4 regions of the Terribacillus jepli genome follow, and region 4 is predicted to be linked to each of the others. Evidence: riboswitches for the same ligand, from Rfam matches in the RefSeq annotation. Region 4 holds a riboswitch; each other region holds the start of a gene.

Region 1 (4,465 bases), on a different contig from region 4:
TGATCGGCTGTGATAGGACATTGCTTCCCGATCCAGTCGAAACACTGCGTGCATCCGAAATGTTATTGGCGGAGGGTTTCATCGTCCTGCCATACACATCCGATGACGTTGTATTGGCCAAGCGGCTTGAAGGTTTGGGAGTCCACGCTATTATGCCAGGTGCATCGCCGATTGGTTCAGGAAACGGAATCATCAATCCTTTCAATCTTCGTATGATCGTGGAACAGTGCAGTGTACCAGTGATTGTCGATGCGGGCATTGGCTCTCCAAAGGATGCCGCTTACGCAATGGAGCTCGGAGCGGATGGAGTCCTGCTGAATACGGCAGTTTCCGGAGCTCAAGACCCTGTTAAAATGGCGCATGCAATGAAGCTGGCAATCGATGCGGGCAGAATGGGGTTTGAAGCAGGCAGGATTCCTGAGAAGAACTATGCTGTAGCAAGCAGTCCGACGGAAGGGTTGTTTACTTGATGCGGGATCGTTATCGGAAGCAGGAATTGTTTATCGGCAAGGAAGGGCAGACGCAGGTGGGGAAAAGTAAAATTGTCTTGATCGGTATGGGGGCATTGGGCTCTGCTTCTGCAGAGATGCTTGTCCGTGCGGGCATCGGGGAGCTGGTACTCATCGATCGCGATTATGTCGAACTTCATAACCTCCAGCGCCAGCAGCTGTATACGGAAGAAGACGCTGCTGCCTATTTGCCGAAAGCATCTGCTGCGGCAAAGCGGCTAAAGGCAATAAATCAGCATGTAAAGCTGCAATCGGTGATTGAAAATGTCGATCATCATAATATCGAACAGCTGATGGAAGGTGCAGATGTGATTCTGGATGCTACAGACAATTTTGAGACACGCTTGCTTGTCAATGATGCAGCGTTGAAGCATGGTATTCCTTACTTATATGGGGCTTGTGTCGGAAGCTATGGGGTGACGTGTCCGGTACTTGCCAACGGAGATGCCCCGTGTTTGCATTGTCTCTTGGAGCAGCTGCCGCAGCAAAGCGAAACATGTGATACGGCAGGGATCATCGGTCCGATTGTCCAATGGGTGGCAGCTGTGCAAGTGACGCAGGCGTTGCGGCTTTTATCCGGTCAAAAAGTTAAAGCGGAGTTATGTGCGTTTGATATTTGGACGGCTGATTATTCAAGGGTAGATGTACGAGGTCTGCGGGATTCGAGCTGTCCTAGCTGCGGCACACATGCAGTGCTGCCCTTTTTGAATGGAGCTGAACAGACAAGGCTCGATGTATTATGCGGCAGGGAGGCTGTTCACATACGGCCCGGTGCCAAGAAATCACTTGATCTGCCGGCTTTATCAAAAGAATGGGCCTCTTCGATCGATCATGTTGCTGCCAATGAACACCTGCTTGCCATTCAATACAGAGGTCACCGAATTGTGTTATTTGCTGATGGACGGGCAATCATCCACGGTGTAAATGATATTGTCCGAGCGCGTATCCTGTATGACAGCCTGGTCGGATAGTATTGTTAGAATTTTCAGTTGACGGTATGTCTTATTCATGCTAAACTCCTTCATAACAAACGAATACAAAACTCTTATCAAGAGCGGCGGAGGGACTGGCCCGATGATGCCCGGCAACCTGCAAGTTATCTTAGACTTGTATAGGTGCTAATTCCTGTAGATGAGAGAAGACACAGTGCGGTTACATTCGTCTCCCTGTCCTCTCAGGGGGACTTTTTTTATGCGGAAAAACATTCGAAGGAGGCAATATAGATGACAGCAGTTAAGATTGGATTGATAGGATACGGTACAGTAGGCAGTGCAGTGGGGCGGACGATACGATCCCATCAGGAGAATCTGCAGACCATTTTCGGGAAAGAAGTACAGGTGGCTGGAGTATTGGTACGGAATAAACAAAAATACACGCAGCAAGTCACAGCTGCACTGCTCACTGATGAAGCAGCGGAGCTTTTCGCAATCGAAGATCTTGATGTTATCATCGAAGCAAGTGTGGGTATCGAGCCTGCCTTCCGTTACTTGACTGAGGCGATCCATCGCGGCTGCCATATCATCACTGCGAATAAAGAGCTGATCGCGTCCCGAGGCGCGGAGCTGAAGCAATTGGCCAAGGAGAAAGGTGTGAGGCTTGAATACGAAGCAGCAGTCGCAGGCGGTGTCCCGGTGATCGGTACGCTGAAGCAGCTGCTCCATATCAACCGGGTTGTCAAAGTGGAGGCGATACTGAACGGCACCTCCAATTTCATTCTGACTGAGATGGCCGATAAAGGATTTGTATTTGAAGACGCACTGCGGCTTGCGCAGGAATCGGGATTTGCAGAGGCAGATCCTGCCAATGATGTGGATGGCTGGGATGCTTTTTATAAACTGATGGTCCTGAGTGATTTATTATTCGAGGCCCAGCCGGATTGGGAAAAAGTGACGCACAGGGGAATCCGTTCGGTTTCCGCACAGGATATCCAGGCAGCAGCTGAACAAGGATGGAAAATAAAGCACGTTGCCACGCTTGAAAATGCAAATGGAGAAGTCACTGCATCTGTCGAGCCGGTGGTTGTATCCGTTGATCATCCGCTCTACAGCGTCGATGGAGTAGATAATGCGGTTTGTATCGAGGGGGATCTGGTCGGCAAGCTGAAACTCCAAGGACCGGGTGCCGGTGCCCTGCCGACAGCCAGTGCCATCGTGGAGGATTTGGCTAATCTCGTTCATAACCGAAAAGAAGTCCTTGTAAAACGGGAAATCCGATTTACCGAGAAAAGCGGAACAGTACCTTTCGTCCATTTACCGACTGGTGAGACTGTTTATTTGCATGCAGAACATGTAGAAGCTGATGGACGCTATTATCGGATTGCTGCCAGGACACCTGCTAAAGCAGGGCTTGATGTCCGCGGAGTCATCCAAACTATTCAGAAACGTTGACAGCTATAGTTTGAATCCGTCTACTCCTCATTCCCTAAGGCAGTTTTCCAGTGGTTCCAGTCCTGCAGCAGAGAGGGATTTACCGCGAGGGTTATTCAGGCAGCACATTACGAGCGCATCTTGGTCTGCCGGAACCGTCCTACCCTAAATAATCCGTGATGAAAGGATGATTGATGTGAGTAAGGAAAATGGAGAGAAATGGGAAGAAATCATCAAGAAAGTGGATGATCTGCAATATGGCACCGTCTTGATCACTGTACATGACAATGAAATCAAGCAGGCAGATATTACAGAAAAGATACGTTTCATTTGAAGGTATACGGGGGAAAGGGCATACGTCGCGTATGCCTTTTTTATGGATTTGTAAGAAGCACTGCCTCTTTTGTCCTATTTTCTGTATACTGAGGAAGTACATAGAGAAATGTGCAATTATTTGGTTAAGGGAGTAGATTTTATGGTTACTTGTCCGTCATGTGGACACGAGAATGCAGAAGGGAGTAAGTTTTGTGAAAAATGCGGTGCAGCTTTGCAGGGACAATCAATACAAAGTACCCGTAATACAGCTGCCGCAACTGCAGATAATGCCAAGGCTAATGAATATCTAGAAGCTACAAAAGAGGTTTCGTTATCATTCTTCCATTATTTTTCGGATGTGATCAAACATCCATTTAGCTCGGGCAAACGTTATGGTGCAAGCAATCTTACAAATAGTATCATCACAATGGTGCTTTTTGCAGTCTTCTTGGGTTTAACGGTTTATTTCGGAATCAAGAACTTGATAAAAGAATTAGGAACGATGAGCTATATCGGTGAGATTATACGTTCTGAAGAAATGAATATCCAAGTTTCATTTGTTGAATTTGCCATCAAACCTTTCCTGTTTTTTGCTGTTTTTGTTTTCATCATTGCAGCCTTGGTGTATGCAGCAAGTAAGCTATCCAAGATGGACGCTGACTTTAAATCCATTCTTGTAAGATACGGAAGTTACCTAGTACCATTTCTCGGTTTGGTAGCAATTGGCTTCCTTCTATCCGTGATTAATATCGATATTTTCACGTGGTTCTCGGCAATTGGGTTCATAGGGACATTCTTTATCGTGCCAGTGTTGGTATTGGTGAGTTTGTATCGCGGAAATAGAACTGGAATCGATATCGCTTATAGTTCTTTGTTTGTTGTCGTATGTACGATGATTGTGCTATATATTGCACAACGCATGTATATCGCAGAAATGCTGGACAGAGTCGAGCAAATCCTTGGTCAAGGATTCTTCTTCTAAATAAAAAAAGAGGAGACAGATGAGCCTGTCTCCTCTTCTTTTATTCGATTTTTGTAAGTTTCCAGTCATCACCGGATTTTTTTGCTGTATAAGTCCAATCATATTGCTGTGATTCAGAAGATCCATCACTGTAGTTTATGGTGATAGTCTCTTTTGTCGTGATTGTGGCGGTGTCTCCATCTTCGCTGTATCCTGTAATCTCATAGGCATCAAGATTTTCTGTGATGCTCTTGGAAGTCAGATTATCAACAAGTGCAACCTGAGCTTTATACAGTTCAGAGTCTTCTTCCATG
Region 2 (4,465 bases), on a different contig from region 4:
CTTTTTGCTTGTGTCTATCATGCGAATTACGATAATGTTCATTTGATGCGTATAAGTCATCATGATTTCCGATTCCTGTAATATCGCCGTCTTCCAGGACAATTATCTGATCAGAGACTTTTAATGTGGACAAGCGGTGTGCAATCATGAATACACCGATATCATCCTGATTCAGCTGTTGTATCGTATCAATCAACAAATGTTCGGATTCACTATCCAAATATGAAGAAAATACTATCAAATGAGGATAACATTGTATATATGGTGAAATAAAAAACACCCTGCGGAAACAGGGTGTGCGTAACGCTATGTCATTGCTTATGCATATTGTGTTTTCTGCAATCTCATATCAAAGATGTAATAGCCGAATGGAATGACGGATGCGAGCAAGGCGAAGATTGCCCATTTCAATCCCCAGCCGACTTTCAGTGTTGTGTATCCTGCCCAAATCACATACAGGACGAAAAGCCCGCCGTGGATGGCACCTATATAGGTGACGAAGATCGGCATATCCATCATATATTTTAGCGGCATTGCTATGAATAATAGCAAAAGCAAGGAAGTCCCTTCGAGAAATCCGATGATTCGGAACCATTTCAGTGTCGCTTGCATGAAAGCCCTCCCAGAAACTATTTGTTAATAGTATAAGCAAGCTAGCTTATCTTTACCACTGCCCGGGAGAACTTGTCATAACATTGTCAAAATATCACTGCACGTCATAGATGGACGGGCGCCTGTCCTGGAATACGGGAATGCGACTTCGTACGTCAGCCACTTGGTCGAGATCTGCTTCGCCATAAAGGATGGTCGCTTCCTCTTTGGCTTCAGCGATGATTTCACCCCACGGCCCGATGATCAGGCTGTGCCCGGCAAAGTCATTTGCTGGATCACTTCCGGAGCGATTACAAGCAACTACAAAACATTGGTTTTCGATTGCCCGGCTGAGCAGGAGTGCGCGCCAGTGATCGAGCCGCTGCTTTGGCCATTCGGCGACGACGAATAATACTTGCTGATCACCTATCATATGCGTGCGGATGAATTCCGGAAAACGGATGTCGTAGCAGATGACACCGGCTGCTCGTTTATTTCCAATGGAAAAGGAGGCGGATCTGTCACCTTGGGAGAGGAACTTCTCTTCATCCATTAGCCGGAACAAATGAGCCTTATCGTATTCATGGAGCAGTTCACCTGCTGGCCCGAAGACAAGCATCGTGTTGTAGACGCCTGTTTCAGTACTTTTCGCGATGGAACCAGCGACAATATATATTTGATGCGCTTTAGCCAGCCTGCTGATGAAGCGTTTCGTCGTTTCTCCGTCAGCATCACTGATGGAATCAAGCCTTGTCAGATCATAACCGGTTGTCCAAAGCTCCGGCAGCACAATGACATCGGCTTTTTCCTGCGCCTCATGTATCAATGCTTCCATTCTTCTATAATTGGATTGGGGGTCACCAAAAACAATATCATGCTGGATCAATGCAAGTTTCATTGTGTCACTCCCTGATTTGCTGCAACGAAGGTCTCCACACTTTGCATGGCATCTACTACTTGTTCCAAAGAAGAAACATGCATGAAATGAATGGATTCTCCTGGTGCAACTGCACCGTCTGCAGCAATTTTCATCGCCTTATCCACATTCTCTTTTACGCCGAGCTCTTTCAGTATAGTTGGCAATCCGAGCTTCCGATAAATTGGAAGCAAAGTCCGGATCTCCTCAAATTTATCCTCCAGTGCCAGCTGTACTAGAATACCGTAAGCTACCTTATTCCCATGCAGCTGCTCATGTGTTTCGGCAAGTCTTGTCAGTCCATTGTGTATGGAATGAGCACCAGCTATGCGGCCATATTCATCTCCGAATCCGCCGACCATGCCGCCTGCCATGATGATTGTTTCTGCAACACGCAGAAATGCACTATCCGCTTGCTTATTCTGCAAGGAACAAATTGCTGCATCTCCTTCGGCAATGAGGATATCCCGGCATAGCTTAGCGGCATTGCGGGCTATTTGAACAGCAAGCGGCTGATCAGTCATGTTTTCGGTAAGGGCATCCGCTTCATACCATTTAGCCAATGTGTCCCCAATTCCCGCAATCAGATACGGTGTAGGTGTCGTGAGCAGCAATTTCGGTTCAACTAGCAGCATGAAGGTGCTGCGCGGGAAGACCGTGTATTCGACGAAATTTCCCTCTTCATCATAGAACACACTTAGTGAGGCCCATGGGGAACAGTTGGATACGATTGTCGGAATCAGGATGACCGGAAGTCCTGCATCATTGGCAGCAGCTTTGGCAGTATCCAACACTTTTCCGCCGCCCACACCGATTATGAATTGAGCAGCTTCGCCGGCTGCGATACCTGCTAATCGAGCTGCTTCTGCATGTGTGCATTGGCCGTTGTAAGCAATCCGTTTCACTGGTAAATCGATCGGATCCAAGAATGGGGAAGCTGCTTTCCATGATGCATCCCCGTGAATAAGCAAACCATTGGTCCAGTTCAATTCGGATAGCCGTGCTGGTAGGCTTTCCAATATATTATCCTCGCAGACGTAATAGTTCGGGGCGCCTTTTATGTTGATGGTCATGTTGTCACCTCATTGAATTTTTACATAAAAAAACTCTTCCAGACGAATATGGAAGAGGGAAAGGCGTGTGTCTTCATCCCCTTATCCCTCAGCGTCTCGCTGTTGGAATTAGCACCGTGTGCAAATGCACCGGTTGCCGGGCTTCATAGGGCCAATTCCCTCCGCCTTCTCTTGATAAGAGTGTGTGATTCATGTATGATTTGTTCATTATCGCATTCTATTTCCAACACTGTCAAGATTGGTAATAGTCAGAATAGGAAGCGCGACACAACAGGAGAGTGAGTAAGATGGATTTTCCGTTTTCGGATGCATTGAAACGATTGCCGGAGCAGTTTTTTGCCGGCTTAGTACATAAAGTAAGCCTGCTGGAAAAAGAGGGCCACGATATCATCAAGCTTGGACAGGGGAATCCTGATTTGCCGACGCCGCAGCATATCGTAGATAAATTAAAAGAAGCCTCTGATAATCCGGCTTATCATAAATATTCACCATTCAGAGGCTTTGATTTTCTTAAGCAGGCAGTCTGTGAATTTTATGACCGGGAATACGGTGTGAAGTTAGATCCTGCAACAGAAGTAGCCATCATGTTCGGCTCTAAAACAGGTTTGGTGGAGATCAGTCAATGTTTGTTGAATCCAGGTGACTTGGCACTGCTCCCGGATCCGGGGTATCCGGATTATATGTCCGGTATTGAACTTGCCCAAGCACGGACATCGCTCATGCCATTAACTGTTGAAAATGAATTCCTGCCTGACTATGGTGCTATTCCAGCTGGTGATCTGGAAGAAGCAAAGCTGATGTTCCTCAACTATCCGAACAATCCGACTGCAGCAACAGCGGATCAGAAGTTCTTTGATAGAACAGTGGAGCTGGCGAAGGAACATAAAATCTGTGTGCTGCATGATTTTGCTTATGGTGCACTTGGCTTCGACAGGGAAAAACCGCAGAGCTTCCTGCAATCCGAAGGCAGCAAGGAAGTCGGCATTGAAATGTACACCTTATCCAAAACGTATAATATGGCCGGCTGGCGCATCGCGTTTGCAGTCGGTAATGCATCTGTGATTGAAAGCATCAATTTAATCCAGGATCATGTTTACGTAAGCTTATTCGGCGGCATGCAAGAAGCAGCTGCTTACGCGTTGACTACAGACCAGACATGCGTGGAAGAGCTCGTCCATACGTACGAAAGCAGAAGAGATGCTTTCATTGGCCATTTGCGTGCAATCGGCTGGGATGTACCCGAACCAAAAGGAACCTTCTTCGTTTGGCTGCCAGTTCCGCATGGTTACACATCCGAGGAATTCGCTGATCTGCTACTCGAAAAGGCACATGTTGCGGTCGCGCCGGGCAATGGATTTGGGGAATATGGAGAAGGATACGTCCGAGCGGGTCTATTGGATACAGAAGAAAGATTGCTGGAAGCTGCAAAGCGAATCGAAAAACTCGGTATCTTTTCAAAAGCATAAGAAAGAGCCAGTCACGGAAAGGGACTGGCTCTTTTGTCTGTCAGCTGGTCACTGCGCAGCGATTGGGGCCGGATTCGATATCGGCTTCGTCTGCGCCGTCTATCGTCGCTTTTCCTTGGTTGGCTTCTCGAATCAGCTGATAACTATTCGGCTGCTGTTCAGGAATGCTTTCCAAAACGGAGGAGGCAAATTCGCCTGCATCCTGCAGCTGTAGTCTTGGATTTTTTCTGTACAGGTCTTCCATGCGTGCTTGGACGGTGCCGTCACTTCCGATTTCTGTAAGCTCGGAGAAATGGGAAGGCAGGACAATCAAGTCCAGGGATAATAATGGATATTTTTCATATAAAGTGTTATGCAGATCTTGTACCCATTGTTCTGCTTGACCCGCCAAATCTGGGCGCCCGATCGACTCGGTAAAG
Region 3 (4,465 bases), on a different contig from region 4:
ATGAGCAACTTACCGAAAGATCTACGTTACACGGAAGAACATGAATGGATCAAAAAAGAAGAAGGCAACCAGTACCGGATCGGTATTACCGACTTCGCTCAGGATGAACTCGGGGATATCGTGTTCGTGGAACTTCCATCCGTTGGTGATGAATTGAAAGCGGACGAGCCATTTGGCAGTGTCGAATCTGTCAAGACAGTATCCGAGCTGTATGCTCCGATCAGCGGTAAAGTAGTGGCTGTGAACGAAGATTTGGATGACAGTCCCGAATTCGTGAATGAATCCCCATACGAGAAAGCATGGATGATCGTGGTGGAAACAGACGACGAAGCAGCTTATGAAAGCCTGCTTTCGGTTGAGGATTACGAAGGAAGAATCAAAGAGGATTAATTTTTGCTGCCCTTGTTGGCAAGGGCAGCGGTTTCCTTTCATATACTATGGCAAGCTTTATTGCTAAGCTGCCTTCATTCGGAGCGCGGGCAAGGAAGCAATCAAATATCGATCAGAATAGGTGATGCCAGTATGGGTGATGAACAAAAGGTCATTATCGTGGAAGGGCGCTCGGACAAAGAGCAGATTAAGAAAATCATCGATGAGGATGTGACGATCATCTGCACCAATGGTACATTGGGCATCGAGCGGCTGGAACAGCTGTTGTATGACTATGACTTGGATCACAAGCAAGTATATATCATGGTGGATGAGGACAGTGCTGGGCATAAGCTGAGGAAACAGCTGGCCCGAGAGCTTCCACATGCCCAGCATATCTACGTAGACAGAACCTATCGAGAGGTAGCGGCGACCCCGGCACCTGAATTGGCCACGGCCTTGCTTAGCAGAAGCATCATGGTGCATCCATTCTTCCTCGCCTGAAGAAAGAAGGGATGAATTATCAACGTCATCGAAAAAGAGGTCCAGGGAGTCATCGGGCAGGAACAGGCAAGGATATTTGTGCACACGCCGTTTTGCGGCACATGCCAGCTTGCCGAAAAAATGCTCCTGACAGTCGAGACTGTGACGGGCCAGGAATATTATCATAAACTGAACGCCTCTCTATTTCCTGATTTCATGCAGGAATATCAGATTGAAAGCGTCCCTTGTCTCATTATCTTCAAACAAGGAAAAGTTCAGGAAAAAATATATGCGTTTCATTCCGTCCAGCATATGCTGGCGAAAACGCTGGATGAATAAACAGCTTTCCAAATGGAAAGCTGTTTTTTCTTGCAGGAAATTTGGTGACTTGGAGCCAAATACAAAGCAAGGGGGGATGGAGCATGATCATCGAAGAATTGAAAAAGCTCAAGCAACAGATCGAAGCTAGGGAGGATCTGTTGCCTTTATGCAACGACAAACGGCTGAAGGTCTTCATTGAATGGGAAGATGACCATTTCGATTTGCATATTGATAGAAGCAGTCTGACGACACCAGCTTCAAAGCCTTATGGATTTTTGCATATTCGTACAGATGAACAGACACTTCATCAGCTCCTTGCCGGCGAGGTCCAGCTTCGCAGTATATGTAACAGGCAAGTTGTGGAAGGGGATTACCAGCATATTCTTCTTGTGGAAGCTCTCTTGTTTCTGGGAGCCGGAGCCAGACTGTAATATATGTTGACAGAACTTTGTACTAGTGCTAAACTCCTTTTTAGCAATCATATATAAAAACTCTTATCCAGAGTGGCGGAGGGACTGGCCCGATGAAGCCCGGCAACCACAGGTTTTCCTGTATGGTGCCAATTCCTGCAGGGAAACCTGTACAGATGAGAGAACAATTTTCGCACATAAAACCGCGTCTTTTTGTTCTCATGACAAAAAGACGCTTTTTTATATTTGCAGAGCAACACGAGGAAGGAGGAGCGGATATTGATCACCATCAAAAACCTCTCCAAAATATATCGCACAAAAAAACAGAATATTACAGCAGTCGATCAGCTTGACCTCACGATAGAGTCTGGTGAGATTTTCGGTGTGATCGGGTATAGCGGCGCTGGTAAAAGTACCTTCGTACGCTTGTTGAACCGTCTCGAAGAACCGACTGCCGGTGAAATAATCATCAATGGCAAGGACATCGTCAAACAGCATAAAAATGAACTCCGACTTGCCAGACAAGAAATAGGGATGATTTTTCAGCACTTCAATTTGCTGTGGTCCCGTACGGTACACCAGAACATCGCCTTTCCGTTGGAGATAGCAGGTGTGCCAAAGAAAGAAAGAAAAACCAAAGTCGATCGATTGATTGAACTGGTCGGATTGAAAGGACGCGAAAATGCCTATCCATCACAATTAAGCGGCGGACAGAAGCAGCGGGTCGGCATTGCAAGAGCGCTCGCTAACGATCCAAAAGTGCTGCTATGTGATGAAGCGACATCAGCATTGGACCCGGAAACGACAGATAGCATCCTTGATTTGCTGGTAGACATCAACAAACGGCTTGGTTTGACCATCGTAATGATTACGCACGAAATGAACGTAATCCGCAAAATCTGCCACCGTGTTGCCGTAATGGATACAGGCAAGGTCGTGGAAGCAGGCGACGCAGCGCATGTATTCCAAAATCCGCAGCAAGCGATCACGAAGCGCTTTGTTCAGCAGCTTGATGGAAGTGAGCAATATGAATCCTTATCGGCGGCCGCGCTGAAAGAAGGGTCAGGAACGATCGTGAAGCTTTCCTTCTCCGGCGAAAATGTCAACCAGACAGTTGTCAGCCATACTGCGAAACAATTCGATGTGGATATCAATATCCTTCAAGGGAATGTACTGCAGACACAAACCGGTGCAGTCGGAAGTCTGTTTTTGCAGCTTGTGGGCAGTGAAGCGGAAGTGGAGAAGGCACTGGACTTCATCCGCAGTGCAAATGTGAAAGCGGAGGTGCAGGAACTTGTTTGAGAAATGGTTTCCGAATGTAGATATAGCAGATTTGAACACAGCCATCTACGAGACATTCTATATGACGATCCTATCTTTGATCGGTACTTTCATCATCGGCATCATCCTTGGACTTTTACTTTATCTGACTAGTAAAGGGAAGCTGTGGGAAAACAAAATCGTCTATTGGATCGTGGCGGCGGTAGTCAACGTATTCCGTGCCATTCCATTCATCATCCTGATTTTGCTGCTGTTCCCATTCACCGATTTTATCGTCGGCACGATCCGCGGACCGGAGGCAGCATTGCCTGCACTTATCATCGGGTCTGCACCTTTCTATGCGCGGCTTGTGGAGATTGCGCTGAAAGAAGTGGACAACGGGGTAATTGAAGCTGCCAAGGCAATGGGTGCGAAAAACAGTACGATCATGTTCAAGGTATTGCTGAAAGAATCCATGCCGGCGCTTGTCTCAGGTATTACGGTAACAGCGATCGCCCTTATCGGATCTACAGCAGTAGCTGGTGTGATCGGCGCAGGCGGATTAGGCGATTTCGCTTACTTCTACGGTTTCCAGCGCCGGCAGTTCGATGTCGTATTCATCTGTACGCTATTGATTGTCATCGTGGTATTCGTCTTCCAATTTATTGGAGACTTGATTTCAAATAAATTAGATAAACGATAAAGGAGAGGGATTCAATTGAAAAAGGCATTATTAGTCATTTTATCGGCTGTTTTCATGGTATTCCTGGCAGCTTGCGGTTCTTCCGATAGCGGCTCAGGCGATGAAGAAACAACAACAATCAAAGTGGGCGCTTCCAGCACACCACACGCAGAAATTCTTGAAGAAGCAAAACCGCTTTTGGAAAAAGAAGGAGTCGATCTTGAAATTGAAGAGTATCAGGATTATGTCCTTCCCAACGACGATTTGGCCAATGGCGACCTGGACGCTAACTACTTCCAGCATATCCCTTACTTGGAGACTTCCAATGCAGATACTGGATATGATTTGATCAGCCTTGGCGGTGTTCACTTGGAACCAATGGGCGTTTACTCTAAAAACATCAAGAAAATCGATGATATCAAAGATGGCACAGAAGTACTCATGGGTCGTAACGTAGCCGAGCAAGGACGTGTGCTATCCATCTTCCAAGAAGAAGGTCTTATCAAGATCAAAGATGGCGTCGAGCCTGTTGATGCAACTTTCGATGATATCGCAGAAAATCCAAAGAACTTGAAGTTCAGCATGGAAGTTGATCCTGCCTTCTTGCCGGATACGTACGAATCCGAAGAAGACGCATTGGTCGTCATCAACACGAACTATGCTTTGCAGGCAAATCTTAAACCTTCCGAGGATGCATTGATTCTTGAAGGCACAGACTCTCCATATGCAAACATCGTTGCTGCTCGTGCCGAGGATAAAGATAACGAAGCATTGCAGAAATTGATGGACGTGCTTCATTCTGATGAGATCAAACAATTCATCGAAGAGAAGTACGATGGTTCCATTCTCCCTGTCGATGAATAAGAAAGACCATTCTCATGCCTTTGCTGGTATTCTCAGCAAAGGCATTATTTTTGGCTTGAAATGGAAGTGTGATACA
Region 4 (4,465 bases):
CATAACTATATTAGCATAAAAATATTGTTATAAAAGTATTCGAAGTTTAATAAGTGTTATATGCATTGATTTAAAAAATTTAATAAATCAGGAAGATTAAAGTGATTATAATGTAAAGAAAATAAGCAAAAAATAGTTCATACAGATTAAGTAACTCCCTGCTCCATACCCTGTATATATTGTTAGTATGTCAATGTTAATTAATAAAATTAAATGAGAATAAAAAAAGAATCCGAAAAAAATCGGATTCTTTGTCTTTATTGTGTCAATCTCTTGCCAAAAGTGCATAAACGGCGGCGACATCTTGCTTGCCATAGCCGTTCTTTTTTGCCAATGCATATAGCTCCTTGACACTATTCGTCATCGGGAGGGGAGCACCAGCTTCATAGGCTGTTTCGGAAATCTGCTGCAAGTCCTTGTATGCATGCTCTAAAGGGAATTGCGGATCAAAGTTCTGCTGGAGTATCGTATCTCGTTTACCTGCTTGGATGTCACTCGTCACTGGAAGGGCGAGCAGGACATCCATCAGATGCTCCCGGTCAAGCCCCACTGCTTCCCCGAAGCTTATGGCTTCGGATAGTCCAGTCAGAGACTGGACGAGCAGCATATTCACCGCCAGCTTAGTAGCTGAGCCGTTACCGTTGGCGCCCATATGCTGGATGCTTTGTCCCATTTTCTCAAGCAGTGGGGTGATCTCTTTGACATCTTGTGCATCACCGCCGACAAGGAAATGCAGCTTGCCCTGCTGAGCAGGTGCCTTGGAACCCGAAACGGGTGCATCGACAAAGCGGATTTGGTGTGCGCGGGCAGCTTCAGCCATTTCTTTGGTGAATGCTGGCTTGACAGTGCTGACATCCACCCAGAGGCTACTTTCCTTCATGCCGCTGAAAAGCCCATCTTCGCCATAAGCAACTGCTTGAACAGCTTGTGGGTCTGTCAGCATCGTAAATACGATATCAGCTTGTTCTCCGACTTTCCGAGGTGATTCTGCCCAGATGGCACCTTTGTCCAATAATGCCTGTGCTTTTTCTTTTGTACGATTATATACAACTAATTGTTCGCCCTTTTCGAGCAGATTTGCAGCCATGTTTTGTCCCATGATTCCTAATCCGATAAACCCGATCATATGAGCACCATCCTTTTTATTCAGTCATTTCTAGCATACAGAAAAACGGATTGTTTTTAAAAGTCTTTCGCACAGGATATGATAAAAAGAAGGAGTGAAGAGAATGAAGCTTAGTATATTGGATCAATCCCGTATGAAAGAAGATGGCAGTGCGATAAAAGCTTTGGAAGAAACGGTACGGCTGGCCGAACTCGCCGATCAGCTTGGCTATACGCGTTTCTGGGTGTCCGAGCATCACGCTGGCAGCCTGGCCCATAGCAGTCCCGAGCTTCTGATGGGGCATCTTGCTGCTAAAACATCACGCATCCGTATCGGCTCAGGCGGCGTCATGCTGCCTCATTATAGTGCGTATAAAGTAGCTGAGAATGCAAGATTGCTTGAAGCGCTTCATCCTGGAAGGATCGATCTGGGTATCGGAAGAGCGCCTGGCGGGATGCCGGCAGCGAAAAGAGCACTGCAAGAGCATAAGGTGATGCCTGAGGATTGGTATGATCGGCAAATACGTGACTTGCTTCATTATTTGAATATAAGAATAGAAGAAAAACATCGCTTCGGCGACTTGATCGCGATGCCAGATATCAACACGGCTCCGTCAGTCTGGCTGCTGGGCGGCAGCGCGGGCAGTGCAGGTCTAGCAGCATATCATGGAATCGGGTTCGCTTATGCCCAATTCATACGTGGAGAAAAAGATGCAGCGGTGCTGGATATGTATCGGAAATCCTTCCGGAATAATGGACAGAACCCGCAAATGATGGTCAGTTTGTTTCTGTTTTGTGCAGAAACGACGGAGGCTGCAGAAGCACTGGCAAAAAGCCATGAAGTTGCATCACTGCTGCAGGAGCAGGGAAGACCTGTCAAAGGAATGCTGCGGCCGGAAACAGCAGCCGATTATAAGCTGTCTCCTTATGAAAAGGAGCGTCTGGAAGATAACCGTGCGACCATGGTAATCGGAACAGCTGCTGAAGTGCTTCAGCAACTGGAAGGGTTGGAAGATTATTATGGCGCGGAGGTTGAATTCATGCTGACAAGCCCTGTCTATGAAGAGAAAGCAAGACAAGATGGATTCCGTCTGTTGATGGAGGCATATCAGCGCCGCAGTTATTCTGTTTGAATCGGACACTGCTATTCTGGTATAGTGAAAGGTGACAATTCATAAGAAATCTTATAACGAGTGGCGGAGGGAAAGGCCCGATGAAGCCCGGCAACCCACTGCGGGAGGGCAGTCCTGCAGGAAGGTGCTACGACCTGCAGCAAAAGCTGCGTGATAAGATGACGACGGCTGCAAGTAAGAGCTTCTTCTCATCGAAGAAGCTTTTTTGGTAGATTTAATGTGTCGTTCGGTAGGATTTCCTATGTGTAAAAGGAGTAATAACAATGAAATATGCATACTGGCAGCCAGTTTCAAACAGCTGGCTGCGCCATGTGGAGGATGGGGGGGCTTTGAGCCTTATATGCGTTCAGGAAACAGCACATATGGCTGAAAACTTGGGTTTTGATGCCGTATTCCTCCCAGATACCTACTTATACCAAGGAAAAAATGTCGATCAGAAGCTGGACTTTTGGAAAACGGCTGGAGCTATTGCCGAAGCAACAAATAAATTGCATATCATGGCAGCTGTCCGGCCAAGCATCGATCAGCCTGCAGAAGCCGCCAGGCAGGCGGTGAAGATAGATGAAATCAGTAATAGCCGGTTTTCCCTGGCAGTCGTTTCTTTCCTGCGTGAGGAGGAAAGAAAGCGGCAAGCAGGCGATATTGAGGGAACGGAGGAGTTCTATCTTCAAACAGAAGAATTCTTCGAGGTGCTGCGGGGAGTTTGGACTGCTGGCAGTTATACTTATGATGGACTGTATTATCAAGTAGAACATGTCGATTATTCGTCGGCGGGGAGTAAAAAGGGGATTTCGCCGTTATATGCAGGCGGAGAAAGCGACTACCTGCGCCAGACGATTGCCGAGACGTGTGATGCGTATGTCATGAAGGGCGGCACCGTGCAGGAAGTGGCCAGCATGATTGCCGATATGCAGATCCGCCGCGAAGCAGCTGGCAAGTCCGCGTTTACGGAGTTCGGTATGACAGCTTACGTCATATGCCGGGAAACAGAGGAAGAAGCTATCCAAGAATGGGAGCGTATCACCAGTGCGGACTATGAAGCCTATGTAACGGAAGAGGAGCTTGCACAAAAAAGCCAAATAAGTGATGATGCTGTTGCCGCTAGGGGGCTGCGACCGAACTTGGTCGGTACACCGGTTCAGATTGCACAGCGTATATTAGCTTATGAGCATGCTGGTGTCAGTCTCCTGCTGCTTCAGTTTTCGCCGCATAAGCAAGAGATGGAACGTTTCGCGAAAGAAATCATGCCATTGGTGGAAGAAATGCGCGAAAATTCCATTTGATTGGAAGTATGCGGTAGACAATCCATATGTTATCGCGTACATTAGAAAAAAAGAGTAAGTATGGGGGAAACTATGGAGCTATTGACGATTTTCGATGAGCGGCATCGGGAAATTGGCGTAAAAGAAAGACAGGCAGTCCATCGTGATGGTGACTGGCATGAGACTTTCCACTGCTGGTTCGTGGAACACGATGGTACAGAACTATACATTTATCTACAGCAGCGATCTTTCAATAAAAGTGAATTTCCCGGGAAATACGACATTACCGCAGCTGGTCATCTGGAAAGCGGCGAAACGCCCGTGGTAGGTGGCTTACGTGAGGTGCAAGAAGAATTGGGTGTCACACTTGAGGAAAGCGACTTATTCTATAAAGGTATCATCCAAGAAGAACTATTCGCCAAGGATTTAGTCGATCGGGAGTTCTGCCATCAGTTCTTTTATTATTTAGAGGAATTGCCGGATATTTTGCTGAATGAAGAAGTGGTTCAGATTGTCCGGATGCGGGTGAATGATCTGGAGAAACTAGTCGAGGGAAAAGCAGGGACAGCGGAAGCGGAAATTGTCGCTGGAGCTCCCCATCAGCGAATCGAGGTTACCCGCGAAGCGCTTTGTCCTCATCAGCTCGATTATTATCGGGAAGTCATCATGATCTGCCGTACATAGAAAAGGAGCAGCTATTGCTGCTCCTTTTCTTCTATCATCAGAAAGCCCAATTTCCTTTTTCGAAAATCTGTTCGACTTTGCCATCCGCTGTTTCGCCTGTAATGGATAGTTCTCCAGAACCAACCATGAAGTCAACATGTGCCAGACTGTAGTTGAAACCAATTGTTTTTAACTCTTCTTTCGATTTGCTGCGGGCATTTTTCACGCACATGCCGATTGCTTGTCCAAGTGCCAAATGACAGGATGCATTTTCATCGAATAATGTATTATTGAATACGATTC

What was found. A riboswitch is a leader RNA that binds a small molecule or an ion and turns the genes downstream of it on or off. The one in region 4 is predicted to bind S-adenosylmethionine.
Region 1: linked by a shared signal. The riboswitch ahead of AB1K91_RS15960 (homoserine dehydrogenase) and the one ahead of AB1K91_RS12360 (LLM class flavin-dependent oxidoreductase) in region 4 are both predicted to bind S-adenosylmethionine.
Region 2: linked by a shared signal. The riboswitch ahead of AB1K91_RS11860 (iron-containing alcohol dehydrogenase family protein) and the one ahead of AB1K91_RS12360 (LLM class flavin-dependent oxidoreductase) in region 4 are both predicted to bind S-adenosylmethionine.
Region 3: linked by a shared signal. The riboswitch ahead of AB1K91_RS02830 (methionine ABC transporter ATP-binding protein) and the one ahead of AB1K91_RS12360 (LLM class flavin-dependent oxidoreductase) in region 4 are both predicted to bind S-adenosylmethionine.

What each region holds. Positions count from the first base shown of each region.
Region 1 is NZ_JBFEGH010000016.1:10,422-14,886, forward strand. Features, by position in the region: gene AB1K91_RS15950 (thiazole synthase) at 1-470, shown strand, start outside; gene AB1K91_RS15955 (ThiF family adenylyltransferase) at 470-1,480, shown strand; SAM riboswitch class I at 1,552-1,647, shown strand; gene AB1K91_RS15960 (homoserine dehydrogenase) at 1,733-2,896, shown strand; gene AB1K91_RS15965 (DUF2292 domain-containing protein) at 3,072-3,209, shown strand; gene AB1K91_RS15970 (zinc ribbon domain-containing protein) at 3,351-4,172, shown strand; gene AB1K91_RS15975 (zinc ribbon domain-containing protein) at 4,213-4,465, opposite strand, start outside.
Region 2 is NZ_JBFEGH010000009.1:142,480-146,944, forward strand. Features, by position in the region: gene AB1K91_RS11845 (hypothetical protein) at 1-199, opposite strand, end outside; gene AB1K91_RS11850 (DUF3817 domain-containing protein) at 319-612, opposite strand; gene AB1K91_RS11855 (carbon-nitrogen family hydrolase) at 707-1,489, opposite strand; gene AB1K91_RS11860 (iron-containing alcohol dehydrogenase family protein) at 1,486-2,580, opposite strand; SAM riboswitch class I at 2,659-2,761, opposite strand; gene AB1K91_RS11865 (pyridoxal phosphate-dependent aminotransferase) at 2,868-4,046, shown strand; gene AB1K91_RS11870 (MBL fold metallo-hydrolase) at 4,087-4,465, opposite strand, start outside.
Region 3 is NZ_JBFEGH010000002.1:90,112-94,576, reverse strand. Features, by position in the region: gene gcvH (glycine cleavage system protein GcvH) at 1-390, shown strand; gene AB1K91_RS02845 (toprim domain-containing protein) at 523-873, shown strand; gene AB1K91_RS02840 (thioredoxin family protein) at 952-1,191, shown strand; gene AB1K91_RS02835 (hypothetical protein) at 1,275-1,604, shown strand; SAM riboswitch class I at 1,665-1,766, shown strand; gene AB1K91_RS02830 (methionine ABC transporter ATP-binding protein) at 1,863-2,885, shown strand; gene AB1K91_RS02825 (methionine ABC transporter permease) at 2,878-3,546, shown strand; gene AB1K91_RS02820 (MetQ/NlpA family ABC transporter substrate-binding protein) at 3,562-4,389, shown strand.
Region 4 is NZ_JBFEGH010000010.1:84,243-88,707, forward strand. Features, by position in the region: gene AB1K91_RS12350 (NAD(P)-dependent oxidoreductase) at 266-1,126, opposite strand; gene AB1K91_RS12355 (LLM class flavin-dependent oxidoreductase) at 1,230-2,237, shown strand; SAM riboswitch class I at 2,286-2,397, shown strand; gene AB1K91_RS12360 (LLM class flavin-dependent oxidoreductase) at 2,501-3,520, shown strand; gene AB1K91_RS12365 (NUDIX hydrolase) at 3,593-4,183, shown strand; gene AB1K91_RS12370 (aminopeptidase) at 4,221-4,465, opposite strand, start outside.